3 regions of the Caldimonas aquatica genome follow, and region 2 is predicted to be linked to each of the others. Evidence: predicted binding sites of a transcription regulator. Region 2 holds the regulator's gene; each other region holds the start of a gene.

Region 1 (10,160 bases), 1.6 Mb from region 2:
TGCGAATAGCGGGCAAGCTCGCTGTGGGCCCATTCCCGCCGCGGGCCGAAGAACCGCAGGCGCACGTCCTCGGGCCGTGCGCTCGCATAGAAGTCGCGCAGCCGCGACTCGTCCTCGGGCCGGATCGGGCGCACCAGCACCTGCTGGCCGTCCACCGGGTGCAGGCTTTCCAGCTCCTTCGGGTAGGGCCGGATCGCCAGCCGCGAGGCCGCGGGAGGCTGGCCGGCCCGCACGCGCATGCGCGCGTCGAGCGCGATGACGCCGGCCTCGTCGGCCAGCAAGGGATTGATGTCGAGCTCGGCGAGTTCGTCGAGGTCGCACACCAGATGCGAGACGCGCACCAGCACCGCATGCAGCGCCTGCGCGTCGACGGCCGGATGGTCTCGCCACGCGCCGAGCAGCTTGGCCACCTGTGTGCGCGAGACGAGTTCGCGAGCCAGGGCCATGTTGAGCGGCGGCAGCGCAATCGCGCGGTCGGCGAGCAGCTCCACCGCCGTGCCCCCCTGGCCGAACAGGATCACCGGGCCGAAGACCGGGTCCTGCGAGACGCCGACGATGAGCTCGCGGGCCATCGGCCGGCGCACCTGAGGCTGCACCGTGAAGCCGGCCAGCCGCGCGCCGGGGCGCACCCGCGCGATGCGCTCGCTCATCGCCCGCGCAGCTTCGCGCACCTGGGCGGCGTCCTGCAGGCCCAGCACCACGCCGCCGACGTCGGACTTGTGGCTGATGTCGGGCGAGAGGATCTTCAACACCGCCGGGAAGCCCAGCGCCTGCGCGCAGCGGGCGGCCTCGTCCGGGTCGCGCGCCAGACGCGTGGGCACGGTGGGGATGCCGTAGGCCTCCAGCACCGCCTTGGCCTCGAGCTCGCTGAGCATCTCGCGGCCCTCGGCCTGCACGCGCTGCAGCATGGCGCGCGCCGCGGGCCGGTCGGCGGCGGCGGTGTATCGGGCCGTCGCAGCCGCTGCTCCGTCTGCCGAGGCGGCGTCGGCCGCCCGGGCGACATCGCGACGCGGCGCCTCGGGCAGCGCAGGCGGCGTCTGCAGGAGGCTGTCCTGGTTGCGGCGGTACTCCACCAGCTGCAAGAAGGCCGTCACGGCGCGCTCGGGGGTGTCGTAGGTCGGCACCCCGGCCGCCGCACACAGCTGTCGCGCGGGCTCGACGACGTCGCCGCCGAGCCAGCAGGTGAGCACCGGCTTGCGGGCCTGCTGCACGAGGGGCAGGCAGGCCCGCGCGATCTCGGCGCTCGGCACCACGGCCGTCGGCGCATGCATGAGCAGCACGGCGTCCACTTCGTCGGCTGCCAGCAGCGCCTCCAGCGCCGCGGTGTAGCGGGCGACCGGCGCGTCGCCGATGATGTCCACCGGGTTGCCGCGCGACCACGTGGCCGGCAGCGCCCGGTCGAGCGCGGCGAGCGTCTCAGGGGCCAGCGGCGCGAGCCGCCCGCCGGCCAGCGCCAGCGCGTCGGCGGCCAGCACGCCCGCGCCGCCCCCGTTGGTGAGCACCGCCAAGCGCTCCCCGGCGAGCGGTCGAGCGCGTGCCAGTGTCTCGGCGGCATCGAACAGCTCTTGCAGCGTGAGCACGCGCAACATGCCGGCGCGTCGGATCGCGGCATCCACCACCAGGTCGGACGCCGCCAACGCGCCGGTGTGCGAAGCCGCCGCCCGCGCGCCCTCGGGCGCCCGGCCGGACTTCACCACGAGCACGGGCTTGTTGCGCGCCGCGGCACGCGCTGCCGACATGAACTTGCGCGCCGACTGGACCGACTCCAGGTAGAGCAGGATGGCCCGGGTGGCCGGGTCGCTCGCCAGCCAGTCCAGCACATCGCCCACATCGACGTCGGCACTGTCGCCCAACGAGACGAAGTGGGAGAAACCGATGCCGCGGGAGTTGGCCCAGTCGAGCAAGGCCGTGGCGAGCGCCCCGGACTGCGAGACGAACGCCAGGCGCCCCGGCAGCGCATGCGTGTGCGCGAAGCTCGCGTTCAGCCGCACGCCCGGCACGAGCAGGCCCAGGCAGTTGGGCCCGAGCACGCGCAGGAGGTACGGGCGCGCCGCTTCCAGCATCCGTTGCTCCAGCGTCGGGCCGTCCGGCCGCTCGCGCGCCTTGAGTCCGGCGGTGAGCACCACCGCCGCGCGCGTGCCCCGTCGGCCGAGCGCCTGCACGAGCCCCGGCACGGTGACCGCCGGGGTGCAGATCACCGCCAGCTCCGGCACTTCGGGCAAGGTGTCCACGTCCGGCCAAGCCTGCAGGCCCGCCACCGTGGGGTGCTTGGGGTTCACCGGCCACACCGGGCCCTCGAAGCCCGCCGACAGCAGGTTGTGCATGACCAGCGAACCGATGCTCCCGGGCCGGTCGGTGGCGCCGATCACCGCCACCGAGCGGGGTCGGAACAAATGTTCGAGATTGCGAACGCTCAAGAGCTCCTCCCGACGAGGCGCGGCCCCCCGCGACCCGACCGGGGCCGCGCTGCGCACCGCGCTTGACCTGTGCAGCCTAGCCGGCCGCGCCGGGCCCGGCTTGAGCAGGGTCAAGAGGGCGACCGGCCGCAGCCCGAACGCAGACGACCGGTGCACGCGCTCCATGCCCACCGTCAAACGCCGTCCACTTGCGCTGCGTCAAGCCGCCGCGCCCGGCTGGCGCGAAGAATGGCCTGCACACGCCGGACAGTTTCATGCCCTGAAAGGAACAGACATGTATCAACGTATCCTCGCCCCCGTGGACGGCAGCTCCGCCTCCGACCGGGGTTTCAGGGAAGCGGTGGCGCTGGCGCGCGACCAGAACGCGCGCTTGCGCGTGCTGCACGTGGTGGACGAGTACGCGCTGGCATTGGACCTGTCGGGCACCACGGACTTGGGCCAGATGCACGAGACGCTCAAGCGCTACGGCGAGGAGGTGCTGGACAAGGCCAAACGCTATGCGGCCGACCAGGGCGTGCAGGCCGAGACCGCGCTGCGCGAGACGGTGGACCGCCGGGTGGCGGGGGCCGTGCTGGCCGAAGCCCAGTCCTTCAATGCCGACCTCATCGTCATGGGCACGCACGGCCGCCGCGGCCTCAGCCACCTGATCCTCGGCAGCGACGCCGAACTGGTGGTGCGCAGCAGCCCCGTGCCGGTGCTGCTGGTGCGCAGCGGCGAAGCGCAGTGAGGGGGCCGATGACGATGGGAGCGCCCATGACGAGTGCCGGTACCGACCTGCTGCGCGAGCGCCTTCAGAAGCGCCTGGACGAGTTGCGTGCCGAGGTGCGGGCGGCGAGCCTGCGCGATGCGAGCGAAGCCGAAGCCGTGGTGCGCGAAGCCCATGACCGCGGCGACGAGGCCAGCGCCGAGATCCAGCTGGGCATCGGCGACGCCGAGTTGGTGCGCGACCTGCACGAACTGCGCGAAGTGGAGGCCGCTTTGCAGCGGATGGCGCGCGGGACCTACGGGCAATGCGAGGACTGCGGCCAGGAGATCGGCGAGGCCCGCCTGGCCGCGCACCCGGCCGCTCGCCGCTGCGCGGCCTGCCAGGCGGCGCAGGAGCGCCGCCGGCCGCGCTGAGCGGCCCCTACTACTCGGGCCGGGTCAGCAGTTCGCCCACCGCGGTGAGGGCCGTCATGTTGACGACCCGCCGCACGGTGGCCGACGGCGTGAGCACGTGCGCGGGGGCCGCCGCACCGAGCAGGATCGGCCCGACCGTGATGCCCTGACCGCCCGTCATCTTCAGCACGTTGAAGAGGATGTTGGCCGCGTCCAGGTTCGGCAGGATCAGGATGTTGGCGGTGCCCGAAAGCGTCGAGGAGGGCAGAAAGCTCTGCCGCACCGATTCGCTCAGTGCCGCATCGCCCTGCATCTCGCCGTCGGCCTCCACCCCCGGCATGCGCGCCCGGAACATGTCGCGCGCAGCGCGCATCTTGCGGGCCGAGGGCCGCTGGCTCGAGCCGAACATCGAATGCGACAGGAACGCCACCTTCGGCGTGAGCCCGAAATGGCGCACCGTCTCGACCGCCAGGCCCGCGATCTCGCACAACTGCTCGGCCGAGGGGTCCTCGTTGACGAAGGTGTCGGCAATGAAGAGGGTGTACTTGTCGAGCATCAGCGCGTTGAGCGCGGCCAAGCCCGAGACGCCCTGCCGCAAGCCGATCACGTCGCGCACGTGCTCCAGGTGGCTGTCGTAGCGCCCGACCAGGCCGCACAGCATCCCGTCGGCATCGCCCAGACGCACCATCAGCGAAGCGATCAGCGTGTTCGAGCGGCGCACGGCCGTCTTCGCCGCCTCGGGCGTCACGCCGTCGCGGCCCTTGATGAGGTGATACGCCTCGCAGTAGGGGCGGAAGCGCGGATCGTCCTCGGGATTGGTCAGTTCGAAATCGACCCCCGGCTTCAAGCGCAGGCCGGCGCGCTCGATGCGTTGCGCCACCACGGCCGGGCGGCCGATGACGATGGGCCGCACGATGCCTTCTTCCAGGCCGATCTGCACCGCGCGCAGCGTGCGCTCGTCCTCGCCCTCGGCGAACACGATGCGCTTGGGCGCGCGCCGCGCCGCCATGAACACCGGCCGCATGAAAAGGCCGGTGTGGGTGACGAAGCGCAGCAGCGACTCCCGATAGGCCTCGAGGTCGGCGATCGGCCGCGTGGCCACGCCCGAGTCGGCCGCGGCCTTGGCGACCGCCGGCGCGATGCGCAGGATCAGGCGCGAGTCGAACGGCTTGGGAATGAGGTACTCGGGGCCGAAGCGCATCTCCTCGCCGGGGTAGGCGGCGGCCACCTCGTTGCTCACCTCGGCCTTGGCGAGTTCGGCGATCTCCCGCACGCAGGCCACCTTCATCTCCTCGGTGATGCAGGTGGCGCCGGAGTCCAGCGCGCCGCGGAAGATGTACGGGAAGCACAGGACGTTGTTGACCTGGTTGGGGTAGTCGGAGCGGCCGGTGGCGACGATGCAGTCGGGGCGCGCGGCCTTGGCCACCTCGGGCCGGATCTCGGGCTCGGGATTGGCGAGCGCGAGGATGAGCGGGCGCGGTGCCATCGTCTGGACCATCTCGGCGGTCAGCACGCCCGCGGTCGAGCAGCCGAGGAAGACGTCGGCGTCCTTCACCACGTCGGCCAGTGTGCGCGCGCTCGTGCGCTGCACGTAGCGGCGCTTCGACTCGTCCAGGCGGTCCTCGCGCTCGTGGTGCAGCACGCCCTTGGAGTCGCACATGTACACGTGCTCGCGGCGCAGGCCCAGTTGCACCATCAGGTCCACGCAGGCGATGGCCGCCGCGCCCGCGCCCGAGACGGCGAGCTTGACCTCGTCGATCCTCTTGCCGGTGAGCTCCAGCCCGTTGAGCAGCGCCGCGGCGGAGATGATCGCGGTGCCGTGCTGGTCGTCGTGGAACACCGGGATCTTCAGCCGCTCCTTGAGCTTGCGCTCGATGTAAAAGCACTCGGGCGCCTTGATGTCCTCGAGGTTGATGCCGCCGAGCGTGGGCTCCAGCGCGGCGATGATCTCCACCAGCTTGTCCGGGTCCTTCTCGGCCAGCTCGATGTCGAACACGTCGATGCCCGCGAACTTGCGGAACAGGCACCCCTTGCCTTCCATCACGGGCTTGCCGGCCAGGGGACCGATGTCACCCAGGCCGAGCACCGCGGTGCCGTTGGTGACCACCCCGACGAGGTTGCCGCGCGAGGTGTAATCGGCCGCGAGCGCGGGGTTCTCCTCGATGGCGAGGCAGGCATAGGCCACGCCCGGCGAGTACGCGAGCGAGAGGTCGCGCTGGTTGGACAGCGGCTTGGTGGGCAGCACCGCGATCTTGCCGCGGCTGGGGGAACGGTGGTATTCGAGCGCGGCGTCGCGCAACGCCTGCTCGGCATCGGACAGCACGGTCTTGGGGGTCGTCATGGCATCTCCTGCCCCGGCGCGCCGGGGGGTGACGAGTATCGGCCGCGAGGGGGCCGCGAAATCCGCGCGTTCATGCAAATGTGTCATGACTTGAGGCATGCGAACGGCAGCCCCGCAGCATCTGCTCGCCCATCCAGCGGCGCAGCCGGGGCAACGCCGGTTCGGGCGTCTCGTGCCCGCCCGCCGCGAGCACCAGCTCGGTGCGCCAGCCGCGCTCACCGAGCCGCCGCGCCATGCGCAGCGCCTGCGCGGGCGGAATCGTCGTGTCGTTCGCGCCATGAGCGATGAAGGCGGGCCTTCCCCCGGCCGGGGGGGCGTGCGCTGCGCGTTGTTGCGCTCGGCTGAGCAGGCGCGTGCCGACGAGGACCAGCCCCGCGACCCGCGGCGCATCGAGCAGCCCCAGGGCGCAGGCCAATGCCCCGCCCTGGCTGAAGCCGCCCAGCACGAGCGGCAACGCGGGGTCCACGCCGACGGCACCGGGCAGGGCCGCGAGGACTTCGCTCAGCTGCTCCAGCGCCCCGTCCACCTCGGGGTGCGACACATGGGGGCCCCGGCGCCGGAAGTGCACCGGGTACCAGAACCAGCCGCCCCGCGGCATCGGCCGGGGCGCGCGCAGGTTGAGCACGAGCACCTCCTGCGGCAGCCACGGCCACCACGCCGCCAGGCTGCGTTCGTCGCCGCCCGCGCCATGCAGCAGGACCATCCAGGCCCGGGCTCGATCAGGCTGCGTGCCGGGGCGCCGAGCGAGCGACCAGCGCAGCCCCGCCGCATCGCAGCTCAGCAACGGCTCGGACTCTTGCGAGCTCAGCAATGGCGCGGGCTCTTTCGTCATGGCGGGGCTCGGATGCCGCTTTCGCAGCACCGCGTATGCCCGAGCGCCGCCCCGACCCACCCGCGCTCGAGGGGGAACGCGCGCGATCGGGGCGCCTCGCAGCCGCCCCGGGGGCAAAGATAGGAGGACCGGGCGGACTCAGGACGTGCGCGGCGCGGCCAAGGGGTCGGTGGAACAAGGCGTGGAGGAGCCCAGCCGCCTCGTGTCGCGCAGCCGCGCCCTCCATGCCACGCCGGCCGCCCCGCCGGACGGGCAGGCGGCATGGGGCCGGCGCTCCACGCGCCAGTGCAGCGGCATCAGGCCGCGGAAGCGCACCGTCCACAACCACTCGCGCGCGTCGGGAAGGCGGTAGCTCAGCGCGAAGCGGTCGGAGTTCATGTCGCCGGGCAGCGCGAGGCACACCGCCTCGAGCTCGCGCGTGCACAGCGCGCGGCCGCACAAGTCCAGCGCCTGGGCCTCGGCCTCGCACTCCAGGTAGTGCCGTGCGTCGTGGTCGAGACGCTCGATCAGCACCAGCGTGGCCAGTGCCACCTCGCAAGCGAGCACGGAGGGCTCGGCACGGGCGTGGAGCATCTCGAGGTGCAGCCGTGCATGCGGGCCGAGGCCGGGGAGCTCGGCCGACCAGGCACTGGAGGCGTCGTCCCAGTGCAGCGCCAGGTCGCGATAGGTGTAGACGGTCGAAGCGGAGGCAGAGCCGGGTTCGGCGGACGGTGTGTTCATGGCTGTCTGCACCAGTTGCAAGACGGTGTAAGTCATCCTAGATCGCGTGCCCGCCCGCTGCATCCCTCTCAAGGGGGAAGCCCCCTTCGGGGGGAGAGAGCGCCAGTCTAACCGGCACCGATGGCAACACGATGACGCCCGTCGAAGTCTCGGTGGCCCGCCAGTTGGCGCACAATGCGGGGCTTCACGGGCGCCGCCGGCCGTGCGGCGCGGGCGGCCGCGCGCGGCAGGTGCCGCGCACGCATACCTCACAGTCAAGCAAGCACAGGACCCGGGCCCCGAAGCCCCAGCCGGCGATGAACCAACCTCTCGAAGACGCGCCCCGGGCGCAGTCCCCCGCCCCTGCCTCCGACGTCCCCCACGCCGGCGAGCCTGCCGTGGCCCCCGCGGCGGACGAGCCCGGCAAGGAGGAGACCGCCAAGGAGGAGACCGCCACGCAGGAGACCGCCACGCAGGAGACCGCCACGCAGGAGACCGCCACGCAGGAGGCCGCCTCGCCTGCGCAGGGTGCCGGCGCGCGGGACGCCGGCATGTCGGCGGCGGAATGCGCGACGCTGCTGCGGCAGCGCTTTCCCGACCTGTTCGGGGGCAAACCGCGCCCGCTGAAGCTGCGCATCCAGGCCGACATCCAGCAGCGCGCGCCGGGCCTGTTCCCGAAGCAGGCCCTCGGTGCCTTCCTGAGGCGCTACACGTCGAGCGATGCCTACCTGCGCGCGATGACGCAGGAAACGCACCGCTACGACCTCGACGGGCAGCCGGCGGGCGAGATCAGCGCCGAGCACAAGGAAGTCGCGCGCCAGGCGCTGGCCCAGCGGCGCTCGCGCGAGGACGCGCGTCGCGCCCAGGAGCGCGCCGAACGGCAGTTCCGCGCCGGGCTGCTGCGCGATTTCGAGACCACGACGCTCACGCGCGAGAACTTCTGCGCGCTCAAAGGCCTCGCGGTGGACCAGCTCGATGCGCAGCTCGAGATCGCCCGCCGCGAGCGCGAGGAGCGCCGGCAGTTCCTGGATCGACTGGTGCAGGACTTCCGCGCCAGCGGCAAACGCCTGCCCGAATTCGCCGCCGAGCGGGGGCTGCACCCGGCCCAGCTCGACCGCCTGCTGCGCGAGGCGGGCTGGCGCACCGGCCCCCGCCCCGGCGCGGGACGCGAGGCGCCGGCCGAGCGCGTGCGGGCGAGCGAAAAGCGTTCGCCCCACGGTCGGGACGGCGCGCAGGGCCCCGCTCCTCGCGAGGCCCGGCCCTCCCCTGGGCGCCCGAAGCGACCCTGAGGCGCATCGCGCTCCGCCCCGAGGGCGGGCGACGAGCGCCGAAGCACGGCGCGCCGCCCTGCAAGGGGGCGGGCGAGGGCCAGGAAGCACCCGCACCCGGGCGCACCCGCGCCACTCAGGGCGCAGGCCCGGGGTCGGCCAGAGCCGCTTCGATCAGCCCGACCAGACGGGCGATGTCGATCGGCTTTTCCACCAGCCCGAAGAAGCCGGCCTCGCGCAAGCGCCGCAGCGTGGTGCCGGTGACGTCCGCGGTGACGGCGATGACCGGCGTGGCGTCCAGCGCGGCGTGCCCGCGCAGCATCTGCAGGAACGCGAAGCCGTCCATCTGCGGCAGGTTGATGTCCAGCAGCACCAGGTCCGGCTGGTGCGCGAGGGCCAGCTCGATCCCGAGCATCGCCGAGGGCGCGACCAGCAGCTGCCAGCCGCGGTGCGGTGCCAGCACCTCGCGCACGAGCGCGACGTTGTCCGGGTTGTCCTCGACGTAGAGCACCTTGCGCGGCGGGCCCTCGACCACCGGCAGCGCGGCAGATGCTTCGACGGCCGCGGCGGGGGCCGTGGGGGGGCAGCCGGCCGGCAGCATCACCGTGAAAGCCGAGCCCACGCCGGCGATGCTCTCCACCTCGATGCGGCCTTGCATCAACTCGACGAGCCGTTTGCTGATGGCGAGCCCGATGCCGGTGCCTTCGATGCCCAGCTCCTCGGCGCCGAAGCGCTCGAAAGGCTCGAACAGTCTGGTCTGCTGCTCGTCGGTGAGGCCGCGTCCGCTGTCGCGCACGGTGACCGACACTACGCCCCCGCGCTCGCCCATCTCGACCCGCACCCAACCGTGCGGGCGGTTGTACTTGATGGCATTGGACAGCAAGTTGGCCAACACCTGCTTGAGCCGGGTGCGGTCGGCCACCACGTAGGTCGGCTCGCCTTGGAGGGGCTCGAGCGTGACGCCCCGCTGCGAGGCGACGGGCGCGAGCAGGTCCAGCGACTCGCGCACGAGCGCGAGCAGGTCCACGTGCTCCGGCGAGATGCCGATGCGCCCGGCCTCGACCTTCGCGAGGTCCAGCACCTCGCCGATGAGCTCCAGCAGGTGCTTGCCGGCGCGCAGGATGTGGCGCACGTACTCCTGGCTCTGGGGGGGCAGCGCGCCGCGCAGTTCGAGCAACTGGGCGAAGCCGAGCACGGCATTGAGCGGCGTGCGCAGCTCGTGGCTCATGCGCGAGAGGAAGGCCGACTTGGCCTCGTTGGCTCGCTCGGCCGCTTCCTTGGCCTTTTGCAGCTCCTTCTGGCGCGCGATCTCCGCGGTGATGTCGCTGAACACGTGGAAGAGGCGGTGCACCTCGCCGCGGCCGTCGTGCACGACGCCCAGGTTGCTCATGGTCACCAGTTCGCGGCCGTCCGTGCGGCGCATGCCCACCTCGCCCTGCCAGCTCACGCGCCCGTCGCCTCGCGCCAGCACCCGGCGGATCTCGTCGCGCAGCGGCTCGGCGATG
Region 2 (10,160 bases):
ACGCCCCTTTCACCTTTTCCGACAGAGGACAACCCCATGCCATTTGCACAGATCTACCTGATCGAAGGCCGCACCGAAGAACAGAAAAAGGCCGTCATCGAGAAGGTCACCCAGGCACTGGTCGAGGCCGTCGGCGCCCCGGTGGCGAACGTGCGTGTCTGGATCACCGAGGTGCCCAAGGAGAACTGGGGCATCGCCGGCGTCACGGCCAAGGAACTCGGCCGCTAGCCTGGCACGGGAGCGCCTGTCGCTCCCGCTTCACGCGTCTTTACACAGCCTTACCCGCCGTTTGCCGCCGCACGCAAGACGCAAAGGGTGGCGCTGCACACTGAAGCTGTCCCGTTCACCAAGGAGCAGCCTCATGCAAGCACGCACCCTGATCGCCCTGGCCACCCTGGCCCTCGGCCTGCAGGCCGGCCTGGCCCACGCCCAGCCGCGTGACCGCCACGCCCCTGCCCCCCGCGTCGAGCATCGCCATGGCCCCGTGCACGGCCATCCCGCTGCCCGCCCGGCCCACCCCCCGGTCGTCGTGGTCCAGCCCGTCCGCGTCGCGGCGCCGCGCCATCACTTCCACCGCGGTGCCCGGCTGCCCGTCGCCTACCGCCACCACGTGGTGCATGACTGGCGCGCCCACCGCCTGAGCGCCCCGCCACGTGGCCACCACTGGGTGCGCGTGGGCTCGGATTTCGTGCTGGTGGCCGCTGCGACCGGCATCATTGCCCACTTCGTGCTGGCTCACTGAGCCGGGCACACGCCGCAAGGCCCCAGCTCGGCGCCATGCGCCAGCCAAGAAAAAACCCCGCTTCTCGCGAAGCGGGGTTTCCATCTGGACCGGCCGGCCCGGCCGTGCCGGGCCGCGGCGGATCACATGTTGTCGATCATCACCTGGCCGAAGCCCGAGCAGCTGACCTGGGTCGCGCCGTCCATCAGGCGGGCGAAGTCGTAGGTCACCTTCTTGCTCTGGATGGCCTTTTCCATCGAGCTGATGATCAGGTCGGCGGCTTCCTTCCAGCCCATGTGGCGCAGCATCATCTCGGCCGACAGGATCTCGGAACCGGGGTTCACGTAGTCCTTGCCGGCGTACTTCGGCGCCGTGCCGTGGGTGGCCTCGAACATCGCGACCGAGTCGGACAGGTTGGCGCCCGGGGCGATGCCGATGCCGCCGACCTGCGCGGCCAGCGCGTCGGAGATGTAGTCGCCGTTCAGGTTCAGCGTCGCGATCACCGAGTACTCGGCCGGACGCAGCAGGATCTGCTGCAGGAACGCGTCAGCGATGGCGTCCTTGATGACGATGTCCTTGCCGGTCTTCGGGTTGGTGAACTTGCACCACGGGCCGCCGTCGATCAGCTCGGCGCCGAACTCGCGCTGCGCCAGGGCATAGCCCCAGTCGCGGAACGCGCCTTCGGTGAACTTCATGATGTTGCCCTTGTGCACCAGCGTCACCGACGGCTTGTCGTTGTCGATGGCGTACTGGATGGCCTTGCGCACCAGGCGCTCGGTGCCTTCCTTGGAGACCGGCTTGATGCCGATGCCCGAGGTTTCCGGGAAGCGGATCTTCTTGACGCCGAACTCGTCCTGCAGGAACTTGATCAGCTTCTTGGCCTTGTCGCTCTGGTAGTCGAACTCGATGCCGGCGTAGATGTCTTCCGAGTTCTCGCGGAAGATCACCATGTCGACCTTCTCGGGCTCCTTGACCGGCGAGGGCACGCCCTTGAAGTAGCGCACCGGGCGCAGGCAGACGTACAGGTCCAGCTCCTGGCGCAGCGCGACGTTCAGCGAGCGGATGCCGCCACCGACCGGGGTGGTCAGCGGGCCCTTGATCGAGACCACGTATTCGCGCACGGCATGCAGCGTCTCCTCGGGCAGCCACACGTCCGGGCCGTACACCTTGGTCGACTTCTCGCCGGCGTAGACCTCCATCCAGTGGATCTTGCGCTTGCCACCGTAGGACTTGGCCACCGCAGCGTCGACCACCTTGATCATCACGGGCGTGATGTCGAAGCCGGTGCCGTCCCCCTCGATGTACGGAATGATGGGATTGTCGGGAACGTTGAGCGAGAAGTCCGGGTTGACCGTGATCTTCTGGCCACCCTCGGGCACCTTGATGTGCTGGTACATGTGAGAAAGCTCCGCGGAACGTGGTTGGTATCGGGTTCTTGCGCGAACGAAAGATTCTAAGTCAGGGCGGCTTTCAGACGACTTTCACCACCCCTGCGGGAGACGGGGCTGGGCCGGCCCCTCGGGGGGTCAACCGTGAGGCGGCGCCCGCCTTTGCCCCACGTACCTGGAGGCGGTGGCGCGCCCAGGGGCGCCACCCGAGCCCGCTCAGCACACCCCGGCGGCCACCTTGGACCACACGCCATGGCCGAGGGCCCACGCGGACGAGGCGAGCAGGAAGCCCCCCGCCAGCCGCACGGCGAGGGTGCCCCCGCCCGCCCGGGCGCCGAAGCGCTGCCACAGCATGGGCCCGACCTGGAGGCCGAGCGCCGAACCGAAGGCGAAGGCCGCCATCACCAGGGCCCCCTGCCCGGCTCCTGGGGCGAGTGCCGCCACCATCAGGGCGGAGTACAGAAGCCCGCACGGCAGCAGCACCCACAGCAGCCCCGCCGCGAAGGGCACCTGCAGGCTGGACCAGCCGAGCGTGCGGTGGCGCATCTCCTGCCAGACGCGGTGAGCCAGACCTTCGAGCCAAGCCGGCTGACGACCGCGCCAGACCAGGGCGATCCCGAGCGCGAGCACGGCCACGTGAAACAGCGCCCAGAAGGGGCGCAGCCAGGCGCTGTGCTCGGCCCCCCACTGAAGGGCGCCAGCCGAGGTGGCCACCACGGCGCCCAGCGTGGCATAGCCGGCCAAACGGCCGAGCTGGAACGACAGCAGGCGCGGCCGGGTGCACCCCACCCCGGCGGTCGCAGCGCCGCACATGGCCACGCAGTGAGGACTGCCGGCGAGCCCCATCAACAACGCGGTGAAGACGAGTCCCGAGACCATCAGATGATCTTGGAGAAGCGCTGGCGGCTGCGGTCGGCCTGGAGGTAGCGGTCGAACACCATCGCGATGCCACGCACGAAATACCACCCCATGGGCGTGACGCACACGCCGTCGGGCTCGATCGTGACCAACCCCTCCTCGGCCAGCGCCGCCAGCCGTTCCAGTTCGGCGGCGAAGTAGCGGCGGAAGTCGATGAGATACGAGACCTCGATCGACTCGAACACCACGTGCCCCTGGCACATCAGCGCCATGATGACCGCACGGCGCACGAGGTCGTCCCTGTCGAGCGCGAGACCGCGCACCACCGGGAAACGCCCCTGCGCGAGTGCATCATAGTACTCGGGCAGCGTCTTGGCATTTTGGCTGTAGGTGGCGCCGATGCGGCCGATGGCCGACACCCCCAGCCCGATCAGATCGCAGTCGGGCTGCGTGCTGTAGCCCTGGAAGTTGCGATGCAGCCGGCCCTGGCGCTTGGCCACGGCCAGCGCGTCGTCATGCAAGGCGAAGTGGTCCATGCCGATGTACGCATAGCCCCGGCCTAGGAAGCTGGCGATGGCCCCCGACAGCATCGAGATCCGGTCCTCAGCGCTCGGCAGCTCGCTGGCATCGATGCGGCGCTGAGGCTTGAAGCGCTCGGGCAGATGCGCATAGGCGTACAGCGCGATGCGGTCGGGACGCAGCTCGCCGACCTGCTCGAGCGTGCGGGCGAACGACGCCGGGGTCTGTCGCGGCAGTCCGTAGATCAGATCCACGTTGAGTGACTCGAAGCTCAGCTGGCGGGCGGCTGCCATCAGCTCGGCGACGCTCTCGCGAGACTGGGCCCTGTGGACCGCCTTCTGAACCTGGGGGTCGAAGTCCTGCACACCGAAGCTCAGCCGGTTGAAGCCGAGCCGCGCGAGATGTGCAAGACGATCGGGAGTGACGGTGCGAGGATCGACCTCGATAGAGTACTCGCCGCCGGGAACGAGCCGGAAAGCCCGGCGCAGGCTGCCCATCACGCGCTCCAGTTCCGCATCGGATAGGAAGGTGGGCGTGCCGCCTCCGAAATGTAGCTGGGATACGGCCTGCGCGGAGCCGAGCACCTCGCGGTGCATCGCGATTTCGCGGTCGAGCGCGTCCAGGTACTCGCCGGCGCGCTCGTGGTGCTTCGTGATCACCTTGTTGCAGGCGCAGTAGTAGCACACCGACTCGCAGAACGGGATGTGGACGTAGATCGACAACGGAGCGTGCAGCCCCCCCACCCCGCTGGCGCGTTGCTCCAGTGCCTGACGGTAGTGCGACTCCGTGAAGGCCTCCACGAACCTGTCGGCCGTGGGATACGACGTATAGCGAGGGCCGGGCACATCGAAGCGGGCCAGCAACTCGCGATCGAGAGGAGGAAGGACGGTCTCCATGGTGGCTCCACTGTGCCAAGGCAGAACTCCGGGGCGCTTGATCTGTCTCAAGGTCACGGTCGCTGCGACGCGAAAGAATCCCACCCGTACTTGAGGATGATCATGCTGCTCCACCGTGCCCGCTCCCGCTCCACTGTGATCCGGTCCGCGAGGCAGGAGTCCGTATGGGACGCGGGGTCACCTCGGGAAAGCCACGGCCATCCGATAATGGGTTCCACCGGAACTGCGAAGAAGATGATCAAACTCAACGAACTGAAGGTGGCCTGCTCCAGCTGCAATTTGCGGGAGCTGTGCTTGCCGGTGGGCCTGTCGCGCCCAGAGCTGGAAAAGCTCGACACGCTGGTTGCCACCCGCAGGGCGGTCAAGCGCGGTGAGGCGTTGTTCCACGCGGGCGATCCGTTCCAGTCCCTCTACGCCGTGCGCACCGGCTTCTTCAAGACCTGCATCTCCTCCGAGGACGGGCGGGATCAGGTGACCGGCTTCCAGATGGCCGGCGAGCTGCTGGGGCTGGACGCGATCAGCCAGGATCGCCACACCTGCGATGCGGTGGCCCTGGAAGACTCGCAGGTCTGCGTCATCCCCTACTCGCAGCTGGAGTCGCTTTCGCGTGAGTTCACCGAACTGCAGCACTCGTTCCACAAGATCATGAGTCGGGAGATCGTGCGCGACCACGGAGTGATGTTGCTCCTGGGCAGCATGCGCGCAGAAGAACGGCTTGCCGCCTTCCTGCTCAACCTGACGCAGCGCCTGCATGCGCGGGGCTTCTCTCCGTCTTCGCTGGTGCTGCGCATGACGCGCGAGGAGATCGGCAGCTATCTCGGCCTCAAGCTGGAGACGGTGAGCCGCACCTTCTCGAAGTTCCAGGACGAGGGGCTCCTGGAAGTCAAGCAGCGCCAGATTCGCATCTTGGACCAAGAAGGCCTGCAGAAGCTGGTCAACTCGGCCAACAACTGCTGAGCCTAGCCCTCGGGTGCGATGCGCTGCCGCCGCTGGCGGCGGGCCCGCCTTCTCGCTGACCCGCGGCTCTTCAGGACGCGGACCGGTGCTGCGGGCGCGGGCAAGCAGGAGGGCGCTGATCCGCCGTCAGAGGACAGCGGTTGACCTCGAAGGGCGAGCGCGCCAGCAAGGTCGTCAGCATGCTGGACAGCATCGTGGCCGCCCAGAAAAGGAAGAAGGCCAGGGTGTAGATCGCCATCGGCGACAACTCGATCGCGCCGCCACCGAGCCAGTGCAGGTCACGCGGGTCGACGAAGGCGAACACCAACATCTCGATCAGGCCCGCCACCAGAAACGCGGGCCAGGCGATCCACATCCACCGCTGCGCCATCCATGCACTCCTTCGGCGGCGCATCGTCGCGCCGCCTGATCCTTTGAGGGCTCATCGCCCGGGCGTTCCACCCGTGGCCGCGTGGTTGCGGACCTCGAGCGCGGGGCGGACGGCCGGGGCTTCCGACGCCGCGGCCTGGCGCTCGGCCATGGTCTTGTTGATCTCCAGTCCACGACGGTAGTAGTCGGGATCGACCACCGGATCAGGACGCGACACCGCCAAGACGAGGGTCGCCACGCCGGCCAGGATGACGGCCGCAGGTCCGCCCACCACGAGCCACATCATAGGTTCGCGCCACCATGCGCGGGGCTGGGTTTTGGAGGGTTCGAGGGTTTTCATGGGGGCTCCTGCGTTCAGCGCGGCACCAGGAAGGTGGACTTCTCGTGCACCGTGCGAGCGGCCTCCTCGCCGTCCGGCAACCGCTCGATAGCGAACTGGATGGGGCTGGAGCGCCCGGCCAGCTCGGCGGCAGACTCCGGGGGGACCTGCACACGAACGGCCACCCAGCGGGATTCGGCCGGTGCGATGTCGACCTGCGAGTGCGAGGCGACCGAGATGCCGGCGATGCCTTCCACCGAGATCCGGTAGCGCTGCTCGCGCTCGGTGCTGTTCATGATCTGCAGCCGGTACACGTTCTCGACGCGGCCGTCCTCCACGATGCGGGCAAGGGCACCCCGGTCTCGGATGACGTCGACCTTGAACGGGCTGCGCAGCGCGATGCTCGCGACGAAGGCGAGGCTGATGCCGAGCAAGATCGCGCCGTAGATCAGCACCCGCGGGCGCAGTACCCGGCGAAACATCTGGGCGCGTGTCCACCCGTGCTCCATGCCGTTCTCGGTGGAGTAGCGGATGAGCCCGCGCTCGTAGCCCATCTTGTCCATCACGCCGTTGCAGACGTCGATGCATGCGGCGCAGCCGATGCATTCGTACTGCAGGCCGTCACGGATGTCGATGCCGGTGGGGCAGACTTGCACACACAGCGTGCAGTCGATGCAGTCGCCCAACCCCGCCGCCTTTGGATCGATCTTGCGCGAGCGCGAGCCACGGGGCTCGCCGCGTTGCGTGTCGTAGGTGATGATCATCGTGTCCTTGTCGAACATCGCGCTCTGGAAGCGCGCGTAAGGACACATGTACTTGCAGACCTGCTCGCGCATGTAGCCGGCATTGCCGTACGTTGCGAAGCCGTAGAAGAACACCCAGAAGGTCTCCCAGGGGCCGAGGGCGAAGCTCGCGGCAGCCGCTATCAACTCGCGCACGGGGGTGAAGTAGCCGACGAAGGTGAAACCGGTCCACAACGCGATCGCGATCCACGCCGCCTGCTTGGCCGTCTTGCGCCAGATCTTCTCGAAGGTCCAGGGGCCTTCGTCAAGCCGCATTCTCGCGATCCGGTCGCCTTCGATGCGGCGCTCGACCCACATGAAGATCTCGGTGTAGACGGTCTGCGGGCATGCGTAACCGCACCACAGGCGCCCTGCCACGGCCGTGAAGAAAAACAGCCCGAGCGCCGAGATGACGAGCAACGCGGTGAGGTAGATGAAGTCCTGCGGGTACAAGACGAGGTTGAAGATGTAGAACCTGCGCGACAGCAGGTCAAATAGCACGGCCTGCCGGCCGTTCCATTCGAGCCACGGCAGGCCGTAGAAGATGAGCTGCGTGAACCACACCAGCGCCCACCGCCACCCCGCGAACCACCCGCTCACCGAGCGCGCGTAGATCTTTTTTTGCTTGGCATACAGCGAGACGACCTGTTCGGACGTCTCGCCGTGGGCGGGAACCGGCTGGATGGGGATGGTGTGAGGGTTGCGTTTCACTTGGGAACTCGCGGCCGGGGCACACGGCCCCGGCAGGAACTGCTGATCGCCAGCGGGCATCCGTTCATTGCGCGTTGACAGTGCGTGTGCTGGCCGCAGGGCCGTTGGAGAAGCCCCAGACGTAGGCGGCGAGGACTCGAATCTGCGCCGGCGTCAGCTTGTCGGCGTGAGCGGGCATCTGGTTGTCCTTGCCGTTGGTGATAATGTTGATGATCGCCTGTTCGCCCCAACCGTGCAGCCAGACCTTGTCGGTGAGGTTGGGCGCACCGAGAGCCTGGTTGCCCTTGCCATCGGCCCCGTGGCAGGCGGCACACGCGCCGAACTTGGCCTTGCCGAGCTGGGCCGCGATCGCGTTGTGGGGGCTGCCGGACAGGCTCAGGACATAGTGCGCCACGTTGCGCACGTCCTGCGCGCCGCCCACGGCGGCGGCCATCGGCGGCATGACGCCATGACGCCCCTTCGCGATGGACTCCATGATCGTCTCGTGATTGCCGCCATAGAGCCAGTCCGTGTCGGTCAGGTTGGGGAAACCCTTGCTGCCACGCGCATCCGAGCCGTGGCACTGCGCGCAGTTGTTGACGAAGATCCGCTCGCCGATGGCCATGGCCTGCGGGTCCTGCACGAGCTGTTCGGCGTTCATGCCCTCGAAACGCGCATACAGCGGCTCAATCTGTGCACGGGCCTTCTCCATCTCGGCCTGGTACTGGGTGGCTTGGCTCCATCCGAGCTTGCCCTGGTAGCTGCCCAGGCCCGGATAGAACACGAGGTAGGCGGCGGCAAAGACGATGGTCAGCACGAACAAGCCCATCCACCACCGCGGCAGCGGGTTGTTGAGTTCGCGCAGATCTCCGTCCCACACGTGGCCGGTGGTGTTGTCGCCTGCCATCACCTTGCGCTTGCTTGCCACGATGAGGAGCAGCAGGCACGCTGCGATGCTGACGACAGTGGTGACGGCGATGAAGACCGACCAGCCGTTGCTGAAGAAGTCGCTCATGAAGTTCTCCTCGGGCCGGTCACTCGGACTGGAACGGCAATTGGGCCGCTTCCTCGAAGCGGCTGCGGTTGCGTCGGGCATATGCCCAGCCGCAGATGCCGAGGAAGACCAGCAACGAGACGACCGTCACGATGGAACGAAGATCGTTGATGTCCAGGTGCATGGCGGCCTCCTTACTTGACGTGGGTGCCGAGCGACTGCAAGTACGCCACCACGGCGTCGAGCTCGGTCTTGCCCTTGACGGCCTCGGCCGCGCCGGCGATGTCCTCGTCGGTGTAGGGCACGCCCAGGGTGCGCAGCGCCTTCATCTTGGGGGCCATCTCGGCCGGGTTGAGCGGGCTGGTCGCCAGCCACGGGTACGCGGGCATGTTGGACTCGGGCACCACGTCGCGCGGATTGATCAGGTGCACGCGGTGCCACTCGTCGCTGTAGCGGCCGCCGACGCGATGCAGGTCCGGGCCGGTGCGCTTGGACCCCCACTGGAACGGGTGGTCGTAGACGAACTCACCGGCCACCGAGTAGTGGCCGTAGCGCAGCGTCTCGGCGCGGAACGGACGCACCATCTGCGAATGGCAGTTGTAGCAACCCTCGCGGATGTACACGTCGCGCCCGGCGAGTTGCAGCGCCGTATAGGGCTTGAGCCCGGCCACCGGCTCGGTGGTGGATCGCTGGAAGAACAGGGGCACGATCTCCACGAGCCCGCCGACCGAGACGACGAGCACGATAAGCAAGATCATGAGGAAGTTGTTGGTCTCGATCTTCTCGTGCGAGAAGGTCGGAATCTTCTGTTGGTCAGCCATTTGACGTTCCTTCGCGGTCTCAGGCGCGGGCGGGGACGGCCGGCACTTGTCCGGCGGCCGAACGGCCAGCCAGCGCGGTCATCACCGTGTTCCAAGCCATGATGCACATGCCCCCCAGATACAGCAGGCCACCGGCCAGACGGATCATGTAGAAGGGGTAGGTCGCTTTCACGCTTTCGACGAAGCTGTAGGTCAGCGTGCCGTCGGCGTTGATCGACCGCCACATCAGGCCCTGCATCACGCCGGCGATCCACATCGCAGCGATGTAGAGCACGATGCCGATGGTGGCCACCCAGAAGTGCAACTCGATCGCACGCACGCTGTACATCTTCTTCTGGCCGAACAGGCGCGGGATGAGGTAGTACAGGGAGCCCATCGAGATGAGGCCCACCCAGCCCAGCGCACCCGAGTGCACGTGGCCGATCGTCCAGTCGGTGTAGTGGGACAGCGCGTTGACCGTCTTGATCGACATCATCGGACCTTCGAAGGTCGACATGCCGTAGAACGACAGCGAGACGATCAGGAACTTGAGGATCGGGTCTTCACGCAGCTTGTACCAAGCCCCGGAGAGGGTCATGATGCCGTTGATCATGCCGCCCCAGGAGGGTGCCAGCAGGATCAGCGAGAACAGCATGCCGATCGACTGGGCCCAGTCGGGCAGCGCCGTGTAGTGCAGGTGGTGCGGACCGGCCCACATGTAGGTGAAGATCAGCGCCCAGAAGTGCACGATCGACAGGCGATACGAATACACCGGGCGCTCGGCCTGCTTGGGGATGAAGTAGTACATCATCCCCAGGAACCCCGCGGTCAGGAAGAAGCCGACCGCGTTGTGGCCGTACCACCACT
Region 3 (10,160 bases), 1.0 Mb from region 2:
GTGGCCGAGGACGGGCCCAGCGCCCAGCAAGCTCTGCTGGCGCGCTATGCGGCCCCCTGAGCCACCAGCCACGCGGGGGCAGTGACATGGACCTGATCTTGTGGCGACATGCCGAGGCCGAGATGCTGCGTCCCGAGGACGTGGCCGCAGGCGCCGACCCGTACCCGCTGGACCTGGAGCGGGCCTTGACGGCCAAGGGCGAGCGCCAGGCACAGCGGATGGCGGAATGGATCAACCGCCGCATCGCCGCCTCGACGCGCGTGCTGGTCAGCCCCGCGCGCCGCACCCGGCAGACGGCGGAGGCGCTGGGCAGGCCCTACAAGGTGGTGGCCTCGCTCGCGCCGGGCGCGACGGTGGAGGACGTCCTGCAGGCGGCCCGCTGGCCGGACGCCTCCGAACCGGTGCTGATCGTCGGTCACCAGCCCACGCTCGGACTGGTGGCGGCCCACCTGCTCGCCGGGTTGGACGAACACTGGTCGGTGAAGAAGGGGGCCGTGTGGTGGTTGCGGCATCGCGTGCGCGACGGCCTCGCCGAGGTCACGCTGCAGGCCGTGCAGGCGCCGGACCTGCTCTAGCCTCCTGCCACTGCGGCCGGGCACCCGCCGGCGTCAGAGCGGGAGCGGCACTTCGAGCACGAGCGCGCCGACCCGCTCCCAGGCTTCGCGCTCCTGCTGCAGCAGATAGAGCGTGCGCGGATGGCGCTGCGCCCACGCAGGCTCGGGCACGAGTCGCAGCTTGCGGCCCTCGCGCTGAAGGGTGAGCGCCTTCAGCTCGGGTGCCTGGCGCGCGTGGCACAGCAGCACCGCCAGGCGCAGGCTCACCAGCTGCAAGACGAAGGTCTCGTCGGGCAGCGACGCCTCCACCTTGCGCAGCCCGCCGCGCTGCCCCAGCACCAGCGCGGCCAGCCGGCGCTGCTGCGACTGAGAAAAACCCGCTGCGTCCACGTGGGCCAGGAGGTAGGCGCTGTGGCGGTGATGGTCATGGTGCGAGACGCTCATGCCCACCTCGTGCAGTTGGGCCGCCCACTCGAGCTCGCGCCGCGCCTCCCCGGCCGGCCCCTCGAGGCGGTCGTACAGCGCGAGCGCCACCTCGCGGACGCGTTCGGCCTGCGCGAGGTCCGCATGGAATCGCTCCTGCAACTGCCGCACCGACTCGTCACGCATGTCATGCACATGGGCCCCGGCCCGTGCCGCGTGCAGCCTCTCGTCCAGGTCGAAGATCACGCCCTGACGCAGCGCACCGCGGGCCGGCACGAGGGCATCCAGCCCGAACTGGATCGCCAGCGTGTAGAGGAGCGACAAACCACCACCGATCACCGGGCGGCGGTCATCCTTCAGGCCGGGCAGGTCCAGCGCCTCGACGCGGCCCGCCTTGAGGCACTGGTCGATGCACCACCTCAAACCCTCGGGGGTCACCGTCCCGTCCGTCACGCCGCAGGCCGCAAGCACCTGCGAAACCGCCCCGACGGTGCCCGAGGAGCCGAAGGCGTGCCGCCAATGCCGCGGCGCGAAAGTCTCCAGCGCTTCCTCCAACTCGGCGCCCGCGGCCACCTGCGCCGCGCGAAAGGCTTCGGGCGTCAGGCGCCCATCGGCGAAGTACCGCAGCGACAAGCCCACGCTGCCCACCTGGAACGACTCGGCCACCAGCGGTGTGCGCCCCTCACCGAGGATCATCTCCGTCGAGCGCCCGCCGATGTCGACCACCAGCCGCCGCCCGGGCGAGGGCGGCAGCAGCCGAGCCACGCCGGCGTAGATGAGACGGGCCTCTTCGCGCCCGGAGATGACTTCGATCGGGTGGCCGAGGACGGCTTGGGCGCGCGAGAGGAAGGCGTCGCGATTGCGCGCCTCGCGCAGCGTCTGCGTCGCGACGGCCCGCACATGGGTGGCGGACAAGCCCTTGAGGCGCTCCGCGAAGCGGGCGAGACAGGCGAGTCCGCGCTGCGTCGCATCCTCGGTGAGCATGCCCTGGGCGTCCAGGCCGCCACCCAGTCGCACGGTTTCTTTCAGGTAGTCCAGCCGCTTGTAGCGGCCTCGCTGGATCTGGGCGATCTCCAGTCGAAAGCTGTTCGATCCAAGGTCGATGGCCGCCAGCAATGGGGCCGGCTCGCGTGCGAGCAGGGCGGTGTCGGGTCCACGCATGCGCGGATTGTCCCTGCAAAACCCGCCGCCCCCCGTGACAGGACGTGGACAGGACTGCGAGCCGCCCGGCTCTCGTGTAGGCTTCGCAACGCCCCGGCCGCTCGCGCGCAGGCCGGGCTCCACCCCCCAAGCGCGTGGGACCTCCAGGAGATCGCGACGATGAACAAAGACGCCTTGAAGGACATGGAAAGTGACATGCAGAGCCTGCTGCCGGGCCGCGACTACTCGCGGCGCGGCTTCGTCAAGACGGCACTGGGCAGTGGCTTTGCCGCGGCCGTGCTGCCCGTCGCTGCCCAGGCCATCAAGACGGACGCGCAGGGGTTGGAGGCGGGCGAAGTGACGATTCCGGTCGGCGACTTCAAGATGCCCGCCTACCGCGCCAAGCCCGCTGGCGAAGGCACCTACCCGGTGATCCTCGTCGTCTCCGAGATCTTCGGCGTGCACGAGTACATCGCGGACATCACGCGGCGCTTCGCCAAGCTCGGCTATCTGGCCATCGCCCCGGAGCTGTTCGTGCGCCAGGGCGATCCGCAGTCGTATGGCGAGATCGCGAAGCTGCAGGCCGAGGTGATCTCCAAGGTGCCCGATGCGCAGGTGATGGGCGACCTCGACGCGACCGTGGCCTGGGCCCGCTCCAACGGCGCAGACGCCAGCCGCGTGGGCATCACCGGGTTCTGCTGGGGCGGCCGCATCACCTGGCTGTATGCCGCGCACGGGCCGGTGAAGGCCGGGGTGGCGTGGTACGGCCGTCTCGTGGGCAATCAGACCGAGCTCACGCCGCGCCACCCGGTGGACGTGGCCGGGCGGCTCAAGGCCCCCGTGCTGGGGTTGTACGGCGGCCAGGACAGCGGCATTCCGCTTGACACGGTTGATAAGATGAAGGCGGCCTTGGCCCAGGGCAGCGAGGCGGCGCGGCGGTCGCAGTTCCACATCTACCCCGACGCGCCGCACGCCTTCCATGCCGACTACCGTCCCTCCTACCGCAAGGAGGCGGCGGAAGACGGCTGGAAGCGGTGTCTCGCGTGGTTCAAGCAGCACGGCGTCGCTTGAGCCCAAGACCCCCGGGTCGTTTTCCATCGAGGGCCGCGCAGGATGCGCGGCCTTTTTGTTGACTCGTGATGACCCTGACTTACATCGTTCTGGCAACGTTTCTCGGGGGTGCGCTGTCGGTGCTGATCGCGGCCAGCCTGACCTTGGCCGTTCTCAGTCGCCTCGTCAAGCACCTGGTGAGTCTGTCGGCGGGCGTGTTGCTGGGCACCGCGCTGCTCCATGTGCTGCCCGAGGCCTTCGAGGAAGGCGGTGTGGATGCGCACACGCTCTTCCTCACCTTGCTGGGCGGACTGATGTTCTTCTTCCTGCTCGAAAAGGCGGAGCTCTACCGGCACGGGCACCACCACGAGGAAGACGGACATCACCATCACCACGGCTTCGACCACGAACAAGCCGGCCGGGGCGGCTGGTCGGTGCTCGTGGGTGACAGCATCCACAACTTCTGCGACGGCCTCATCATCGCCGCGGCCTTCCTGACCGACGTGTCGCTCGGCGTGGTGACCTCGCTGGCCGTCATCGCCCACGAGATCCCGCAGGAGGTGGGCGACTACATCGTGCTGCTCAACGCGGGGTTCTCACGCGCCAGGGCGCTGCTCTACAACGCCCTGTCGGGCCTGGCTTCCGTCGTCGGAGGCGTGCTGGGCTACTTGCTGGTGGGCAAGTTCGAGGAGTTCTTTCCCTACCTGCTGGTCGTCGCCTCGTCGAGCTTCATCTACGTCGCCGTGGCCGACCTCATCCCGCAGCTGCAGCGGCGGCTCTCGCTGAAGGAAACCTTCGCGCAGCTCTTCTGGCTGGGCATCGGGCTCATGGTGGTCATCGGCGTGATGGGGCCGTTTCACGACCACTGAGCCGAGCAGACCCGCCCGCACTGAGGCGGGCGGCTCCCGACGCTCGGGGATGCGCTCAGCGGACCACGAGCACCGGCACCGGGCTGTGCGTGAGCACCCGGTTGGTCTCGCTGCCCAGGAGCAGGGCCTGCACGCCGCGCCGGCCATGCGAGGCCATCACGATGAGGTCGCACTGCTGCTTCTTGGCGTGGTCCACGATCGCTTCCCACACGCTCACCGACTCGACGGTGTGCGCCGTGCATTCGACCCCGGCGGCGGCGCACGCCTCCTTCACGGCGCTGACGTTGCGCGTGGCCACGCGCTCCTGCGCGTCCAGGAACTCCTGCGGCAGCGTGGGCTGGATCTCCGAAATCGCACTGTAGGGGTAGGGGTCCTTCACGCTGATGGTGAAGATCTGCGCGCCGGTCAGCTTGGCGAGCGAGATGGCCGACTGCACCGCGCGCTGCGTGATGTCGGAGCCATCGGTGGGAACCAGGATGCGCTTGTACATGCCGTACCTCCTCAGGGTTTCGAATCGGGGTTGCGAGCATCGTGCATGCTCGTGCGCGACCCATCTTGATCCAAATCAGGCGGCCGGCGCAACCCCGCGGCCGCTGCAAGGCCGGCAAGACCCCTTGCCGCGCCCTCGAACCGGCGCACCACGGTGCCGGCGATCAGCCCACGGCCACGGGGCGCCGCGGATCGGCGCACCATTCGCTCCACGAGCCGGGATACAGGCGCGAGCCCGCGAGGCCCGCCACCTCCATCGCCAGCACGTTGTGGCAGGCGGTGACGCCCGAGCCGCACTGGTGCACCACGTCCGCCGGCGCGCGGTCGCCGAGCAGCGTCTGGAACGCGGCGCGCAGCTCCTCGGGCGTCCGAAAGCGCCCGTCCTCTGCGAGGTTGTCCCGGAAGAAGCGGTTGACCGCGCCGGGGATGTGCCCCGCCACGGGGTCCAGCGGCTCGACGTCGCCCCGGTAACGCTCCGGAGCCCGGGCATCGACGACTTGCGTGCCACCGGCGGCCAGCGCGGCTTCCAGGCCCTCCACGTCGATCCATGGCAGTCGTGGGTCGCGCAAGGGGTAGGGGGGCGGGTCGAGGGCTTCGTCTGCGACCGGCATCGGCGCCTCGCGCGCCAGCGTGCCGCCTGCTTCCAACCAGGCTTGGACGCCGCCGTCGAGCACCGCCACGGCGTCGTGGCCGAGCCATTTCAGCATCCACCAGGCACGCGCGCAGAAGCTCGCCCCCTGGCGGTCGTAGACGACGACCTGCGTGGCCGGCGTGATGCCCAGGCGGGCCGCGCGGCGCGCGAAGTCTTCTCGGGAGGGCAGGGGGTGTCGTCCGTTGCGGCCGGTCTTGGTGCCCGAGAGGTCCTCATCGAGGTGGACGTAGCGTGCGCCCGGCAGGTGGCCCTCCTCGTAGGCACGACGGCCGGCCGTCGGGTCGGCGAGGTCGAAGCTCGCGTCCAGGATCACGATGGGCGTCCCACCGTGCTCGAGCAGGCGCCGAAGTTCGGCGGCCTGGATCAGGGTCGTGTAGGGCTGCATGGATTGGGTCCTCATGTGGGGTTGGCGCCGTCGGCCGTGGCGGGCGCCGCGCGCGAGCGCAAGAAGGTGGCCGCCATGCCGGCCGCCACGATGAGCGCCATGCCGGCCAGGGCCATCCACGTGACCGGGTCGTCGAACAGCACGACGCCGTAGAGGAAGGCGAAGACGATGCCCAGGTACTGCAGGCTCGCGTTGACCAGCGTACGGCCTTTGGCGTAGGCCCGGGTCATCAGCAGCTGGGCCACCGTGGCCAGCAGCCCCACCGCGAGCAGCAGCGCGAGGCCTTGCCCGGTGTGGGCATGCAGGCCCGTGCCCAGGGCGAGCAGAAAGCCTGCGCACATTCCGCCGAGCGAGAAGTAGAACACCACGCGGTACTCGGGCTCGCCCGCGCGCCCGAGCGCCGTCACCTGCAGGTAGGCGGTCGCGCTCAGCATGCCGGAGAGCAGGCCGATGAGCCCATGCCACAGCTGGTCCTGCTCGATCGTCGGACGCAGGATGAGCGCCACGCCGGCGAAGCCGGTGAGCACGGTGGCCACGAGCCGGGTGTCGATCCGCGCGCCGCCCAGCAGGATGGCTCCGCCGAGCAGGAACAGCGCCATCCACACCGACGACATGTAGTTGAGGGTCATCGCCGTGGCCAGAGGCAGGTTGCCGATCGCATAGAACCACATGCACAGCGCCGCGACGCCCGAGATGCTGCGCCAGAAGTGCATCGCCGGCACCTGCGTGCGCAGCGTGCCGCCCCGGCGCAGCACCAGCACGCCGATGATCGTCGCGCCGACCAAGCCGCGGTAGAACACGATCTCGGCGGCCGAATAGTGCGCCGACGCGTACTTGACGCATACCCCCATCGTCGCGAAGAGCAGCGACGCAACTACCATCATCAGCGAAGGCGCCATCAGACCGGCTCCAGAGCGGTGTCCTCGCGCAGCAGGTGCGCGCCTGCGGGCGGCAGGTCGGCCTCCACGGGCAGTGCGTACACCGCCACGCCCTGGCCCCGGCCCTTGAGCTGCTGCTCGCCCATCGGCACCAAGAGCTGCGCCAACGGGGCGGGCAGCAGGGCCCGGGTGGCCTCGTTGACGAAGGCGATCATGCGCGGGTGCTCCTTGGACAAGCCCTCCAGCCGGGCGGCGATGTTCACCGTGTCGCCGATGACGGTGTAGATGCAGCGTTCGGGCGAGCCGATCTGCCCGGCGAGCGCGGTGCCGCTAGCCAGGCCGATGCCCATGCGCAAGCGCGGCGCGCCGTAGGCCACGCGCTCGGCGTTGAAGTCCGCGAGCGCGCGCTGCATGGCGACCGCCGCGTAGAGCGCCCGCTCGACCCGGTGCGGGTCCGGCTTGGGTGCCCCGAAGACCACCACCATCGCATCTCCCATGAAGTTGTTGATGTAGCCGCCGTAGCGCTGCACCGCGTCGGTCATGCGGGTCAAGTACTCGTTGAGGGTCAGCACCACGTCGCGCGGCTGCATCCGCTCGCACAGCTGCGTGAAGCCGCGGATGTCGCTGAGCAACACAGTCACTTCCACCTCGTGGCCGCCCAGCATCAACTCGCCTTGCAGCAGCTGGTCCCGCACTTCGGGCGACACCAGCCGGCCGAACACGTCGCGCTCGCGTTCGCGCGTTTCGAGTTCGCGGCTCATGTGGTTAAAGGAGTCGGCCAGCACCCCCAGTTCATCGTCGCGCTGCAGTTGGACGTGGGCATTGAGGTAATGGCCTCGCAGGATCGCCCGGGCTGCGCGAGCCACCTGGCGCACGTCGGCGGCCAGCCCGCGCGCGAAGCGCCACGCCGCCCAGGCACTGAGCACCGAGACGGCGAGCGCCAAGGCCCCGAACCGCAGGAACTCCTCACGCAACGCTGCGCGGTACCCCGTGAGCGGTTCGGCGAGCCGCACGGTCCAGCCCGTCTCTGCGACCGGTGCCTCGGCCACCACCGCGTCCTGTTCGTCCACCGCCTGCTCCGGGCCGGTGCGGGCGATGGGCTCCCCGGCGCGGTCGAGCAGCCGCGCCTCCACCTGCGACGCGGCCGGCCGCATGCTCTCGTGCAGCGCATCGGCGGGCAGCCCCACGATGACCGACGAGCCGCCGACGGCCGGGTAGACCAGATCCATGCCGGACAACGCAGGCCGCAACCGCCAACCGCGGCCTGCCTCGCCCGCAGACGCCGTGGGCCCCCCGAGGGGCCCGGGGGGCGCATCGGCCGCGGCGCCGGGCGAGGGCGCGGCCGTGGGGGCAGGGGCGCCGCCTCGCAGCGCCTGGGCGACGACGCGCCCCGCGGCGTCGACGACGGTCGCATGGTCCAGCTCCGGGTGGCTCGCCAGCACCACGGTGAGTTCTTCGCGCAGGCGCGAGACGGCCTGCTCGTCGGCCGGCAGGGCCGCCACCGGCGGGGACACGGCGATGCTCGCCGCGGTGCGCTGGGCCGACTTGGCCAGCTGGTCGACCCGCGCGGCCAGCAGTTCCACCGTCTGGCGCGTGCGCTCGGCCTGGTCGCGGCGCAGCCGCTGGGCGCTGTCGGCCAGCGACAGCAGCCCTGCGACGAGCAAAGGCACCACCGTGAACAGCAGCACCACGATCGGCAAGGTGCGGCTGAGCGAGCGCCGCTGCGTGGTGACCGCGGCGTCGGTCACGGTGGGAACGGGTGGCGGGGGTGACACGCACGGCATTGTGCGTCAAAGGGCCGCGCGGTGGCCCCCAGTGAGCCGCCCGGCACGGGGCCGGGCGGTGACGGGGGGAGGCTGTGCGGCCGGACGATACCGGCCGGGGTGATCTCAGCCGGTGAAGTTCATCACCCGCCGGTACCACTCATGGAAGTGCTGCATGCCGTCTTCCATGGGGCTCTGGTACGGGCCGACCTCGTTGTCGCCTCGCTCCATCAGCGCCTTGCGGCCCCAGTCCATGCGCAGGGCGATCTCGTCGTCCTCGACGCAGGTCTCCATGTAGGCGGCTTGCTCGGCTTCGACGAACTCGCGCTCGAACGCGGCGATCTCCTCGGGGTAGTAGAACTCGACCAGGTTGAGCGTCTTCTGCGGACCCTTGGGGAACAGCGTCGAGATCACCAGGACGTGCGGGTACCACTCGATCATGATGTTCGGGTAGTACGTGAGCCAGATGGCGCCGTGCTTGGGCAGCTCGCCGTTGTTGTAGCGCAGTACCGCCTCGTGCCACTTGCGGTACGTCTCGGAGCCCGGCTTGCGCAGGGCGCTGTTGATGCCGACCGTCTGTACCGAGTACTCGCGGCCGAACTCCCAGCGCAGGTCGTCGCAGGTCACGAAGTTGCCGAGGCCGGGGTGGAACGGGCCGACGTGGTAGTCCTCGAGGTACACCTCGATGAAGGTCTTCCAGTTGTAGTCGCACTCGTGCAGCTCGACCTTGTCCAGCACGAAGCCCGTGAAGTCGAGCTCGGCCCTCGGGCCCAGTCGGGCCAGGTCGGCCGCGATGTCGCGCCCGTTGTCCTCGAAGACCAGCCCGTTCCAGGTGCGGACCTTGTAGTTGTTGAGGTTCAGGCACGGATCGTTCGGGAAGTGCGGGGCGCCGATGAGCTGGCCATCCAGCCCGTACGTCCAGCGGTGCAGCGGGCAGACGATGTTGCTCTTGGTGTTGCCGCGCCCGCGCAGCATCACCGCCTGCCGGTGACGGCAGACGTTGGAGATGAGCTGCACGCCCTCGGGCGTGCGCACCAGGGCGCGGCCTTCGCCTTCCTGCGGCAGGGCGTAGTAATCTCCCACCTGGGGCACCGCCAGCTCGTGCCCCAGGTAGCGGGGCCCGCCATGGAAGATGAGCTCCATCTCGCGGCGGAACAGTTCGCCGTCGAAGTAGGCCGAGACCGGCAGTTGCGTGTGGCTTTGCTGAAGGGCAAGGCTCAGGTCTGACATGATCCCCAGGATCTCCAAAAACCAATGTCAACCACCACCCGCGGTGGGCTCATCTCCCCCGAAGCCGAAGGCGGGCGCAATCACCTCCTTCGCGCGCAAGAACGCTCCGCCGACGCTCAGGGTAAACCCGCCATTCTAAGCGCGCCGCGCGGGCCTGCCTTGAGAAACCTCAACTCCAGGTGGCTCATCCGGTGAATCAGGTCACCGTGTGCAGGGGGACCTCGGGTAGACCCCTGACTACAATGCAAAGTTTCATCCGCACGCCATGCCCAAGAGCACGCCCGTTCCTTCCGTGGAGACCGCTGCGGCCGAGCCGGCCAGCTATGAAGACGCCCTGGCCGAGCTGGAGCGGCTGGTCTACGAGCTCGAGTCCGGCCAGCTGCCGCTGGACCGGCTGTTGCAGAGCTATCAGCGCGGCGCCCAGCTGCTTGCCTACTGCCGCGCCCGGCTGGAAGCCGTGGAGCAGCAGGTGAAAGTGCTGGAGGAAGGGCAGCTCAAGCCATGGATCCAACCCGAATGACCACCTCTGCCGCCCGTTTCGAGGCGTGGATGCAGCGCGAACTCCAGCGCGTGGAGGAGGCGTTGTCGGCCTGGGTGCCGGCCGACGCTCCCGCGGGCCTCGGCGAGGCGATGCGCTACGCCGTGCTCGGCGGGGGCAAGCGCCTGCGCCCCTTGCTGGTGTTGGCCGCCGCGGCAGCCGTGGACGGCCACCCCGAAGCCGCCTTGC

Evidence for each region. The regulator FNR, encoded in region 2, switches genes on or off when oxygen is low (the NO sensors DNR and NnrR bind a similar motif). The targets are predictions, from matches to a motif close to TTGATNNNNATCAA.
Region 1: OMP39_RS01980 (universal stress protein) is a predicted target of FNR. The motif match lies at 2,518-2,531, and genes of this name have one in related genera.
Region 3: OMP39_RS04490 (universal stress protein) is a predicted target of FNR. The motif match lies at 4,592-4,605, and genes of this name have one in related genera.

What each region holds. Positions count from the first base shown of each region.
Region 1 is NZ_CP110257.1:443,190-453,349, reverse strand. Features, by position in the region: gene OMP39_RS01985 (bifunctional acetate--CoA ligase family protein/GNAT family N-acetyltransferase) at 1-2,417, opposite strand, end outside; gene OMP39_RS01980 (universal stress protein) at 2,692-3,144, shown strand; gene OMP39_RS01975 (TraR/DksA family transcriptional regulator) at 3,171-3,536, shown strand; gene OMP39_RS01970 (NADP-dependent malic enzyme) at 3,547-5,856, opposite strand; gene OMP39_RS01965 (alpha/beta hydrolase) at 5,927-6,688, opposite strand; gene OMP39_RS01960 (hypothetical protein) at 6,827-7,444, opposite strand; gene OMP39_RS01955 (ProQ/FINO family protein) at 7,705-8,676, shown strand; gene OMP39_RS01950 (PAS domain-containing protein) at 8,792-10,160, opposite strand, start outside.
Region 2 is NZ_CP110257.1:2,019,810-2,029,969, forward strand. Features, by position in the region: gene OMP39_RS09135 (ABC transporter substrate-binding protein) at 1-1, shown strand, start outside; gene OMP39_RS09140 (2-hydroxymuconate tautomerase) at 37-228, shown strand; gene OMP39_RS09145 (RcnB family protein) at 362-742, shown strand; gene icd (NADP-dependent isocitrate dehydrogenase) at 865-2,118, opposite strand; gene OMP39_RS09155 (sulfite exporter TauE/SafE family protein) at 2,326-2,988, opposite strand; gene hemN (oxygen-independent coproporphyrinogen III oxidase) at 2,988-4,382, opposite strand; gene fnr (fumarate/nitrate reduction transcriptional regulator Fnr) at 4,617-5,339, shown strand; gene OMP39_RS09170 (hypothetical protein) at 5,410-5,709, opposite strand; gene OMP39_RS09175 (FixH family protein) at 5,761-6,048, opposite strand; gene ccoG (cytochrome c oxidase accessory protein CcoG) at 6,063-7,580, opposite strand; gene ccoP (cytochrome-c oxidase, cbb3-type subunit III) at 7,585-8,514, opposite strand; gene OMP39_RS09190 (cbb3-type cytochrome oxidase subunit 3) at 8,534-8,677, opposite strand; gene ccoO (cytochrome-c oxidase, cbb3-type subunit II) at 8,688-9,314, opposite strand; gene ccoN (cytochrome-c oxidase, cbb3-type subunit I) at 9,334-10,160, opposite strand, start outside.
Region 3 is NZ_CP110257.1:990,390-1,000,549, forward strand. Features, by position in the region: gene ppk1 (polyphosphate kinase 1) at 1-60, shown strand, start outside; gene OMP39_RS04470 (SixA phosphatase family protein) at 87-575, shown strand; gene OMP39_RS04475 (Ppx/GppA phosphatase family protein) at 609-2,138, opposite strand; gene OMP39_RS04480 (dienelactone hydrolase family protein) at 2,298-3,188, shown strand; gene OMP39_RS04485 (ZIP family metal transporter) at 3,257-4,036, shown strand; gene OMP39_RS04490 (universal stress protein) at 4,092-4,526, opposite strand; gene OMP39_RS04495 (sulfurtransferase) at 4,690-5,577, opposite strand; gene OMP39_RS04500 (DMT family transporter) at 5,574-6,461, opposite strand; gene OMP39_RS04505 (adenylate/guanylate cyclase domain-containing protein) at 6,461-8,215, opposite strand; gene OMP39_RS04510 (aromatic ring-hydroxylating oxygenase subunit alpha) at 8,330-9,433, opposite strand; gene xseB (exodeoxyribonuclease VII small subunit) at 9,699-9,953, shown strand; gene OMP39_RS04520 (polyprenyl synthetase family protein) at 9,950-10,160, shown strand, end outside.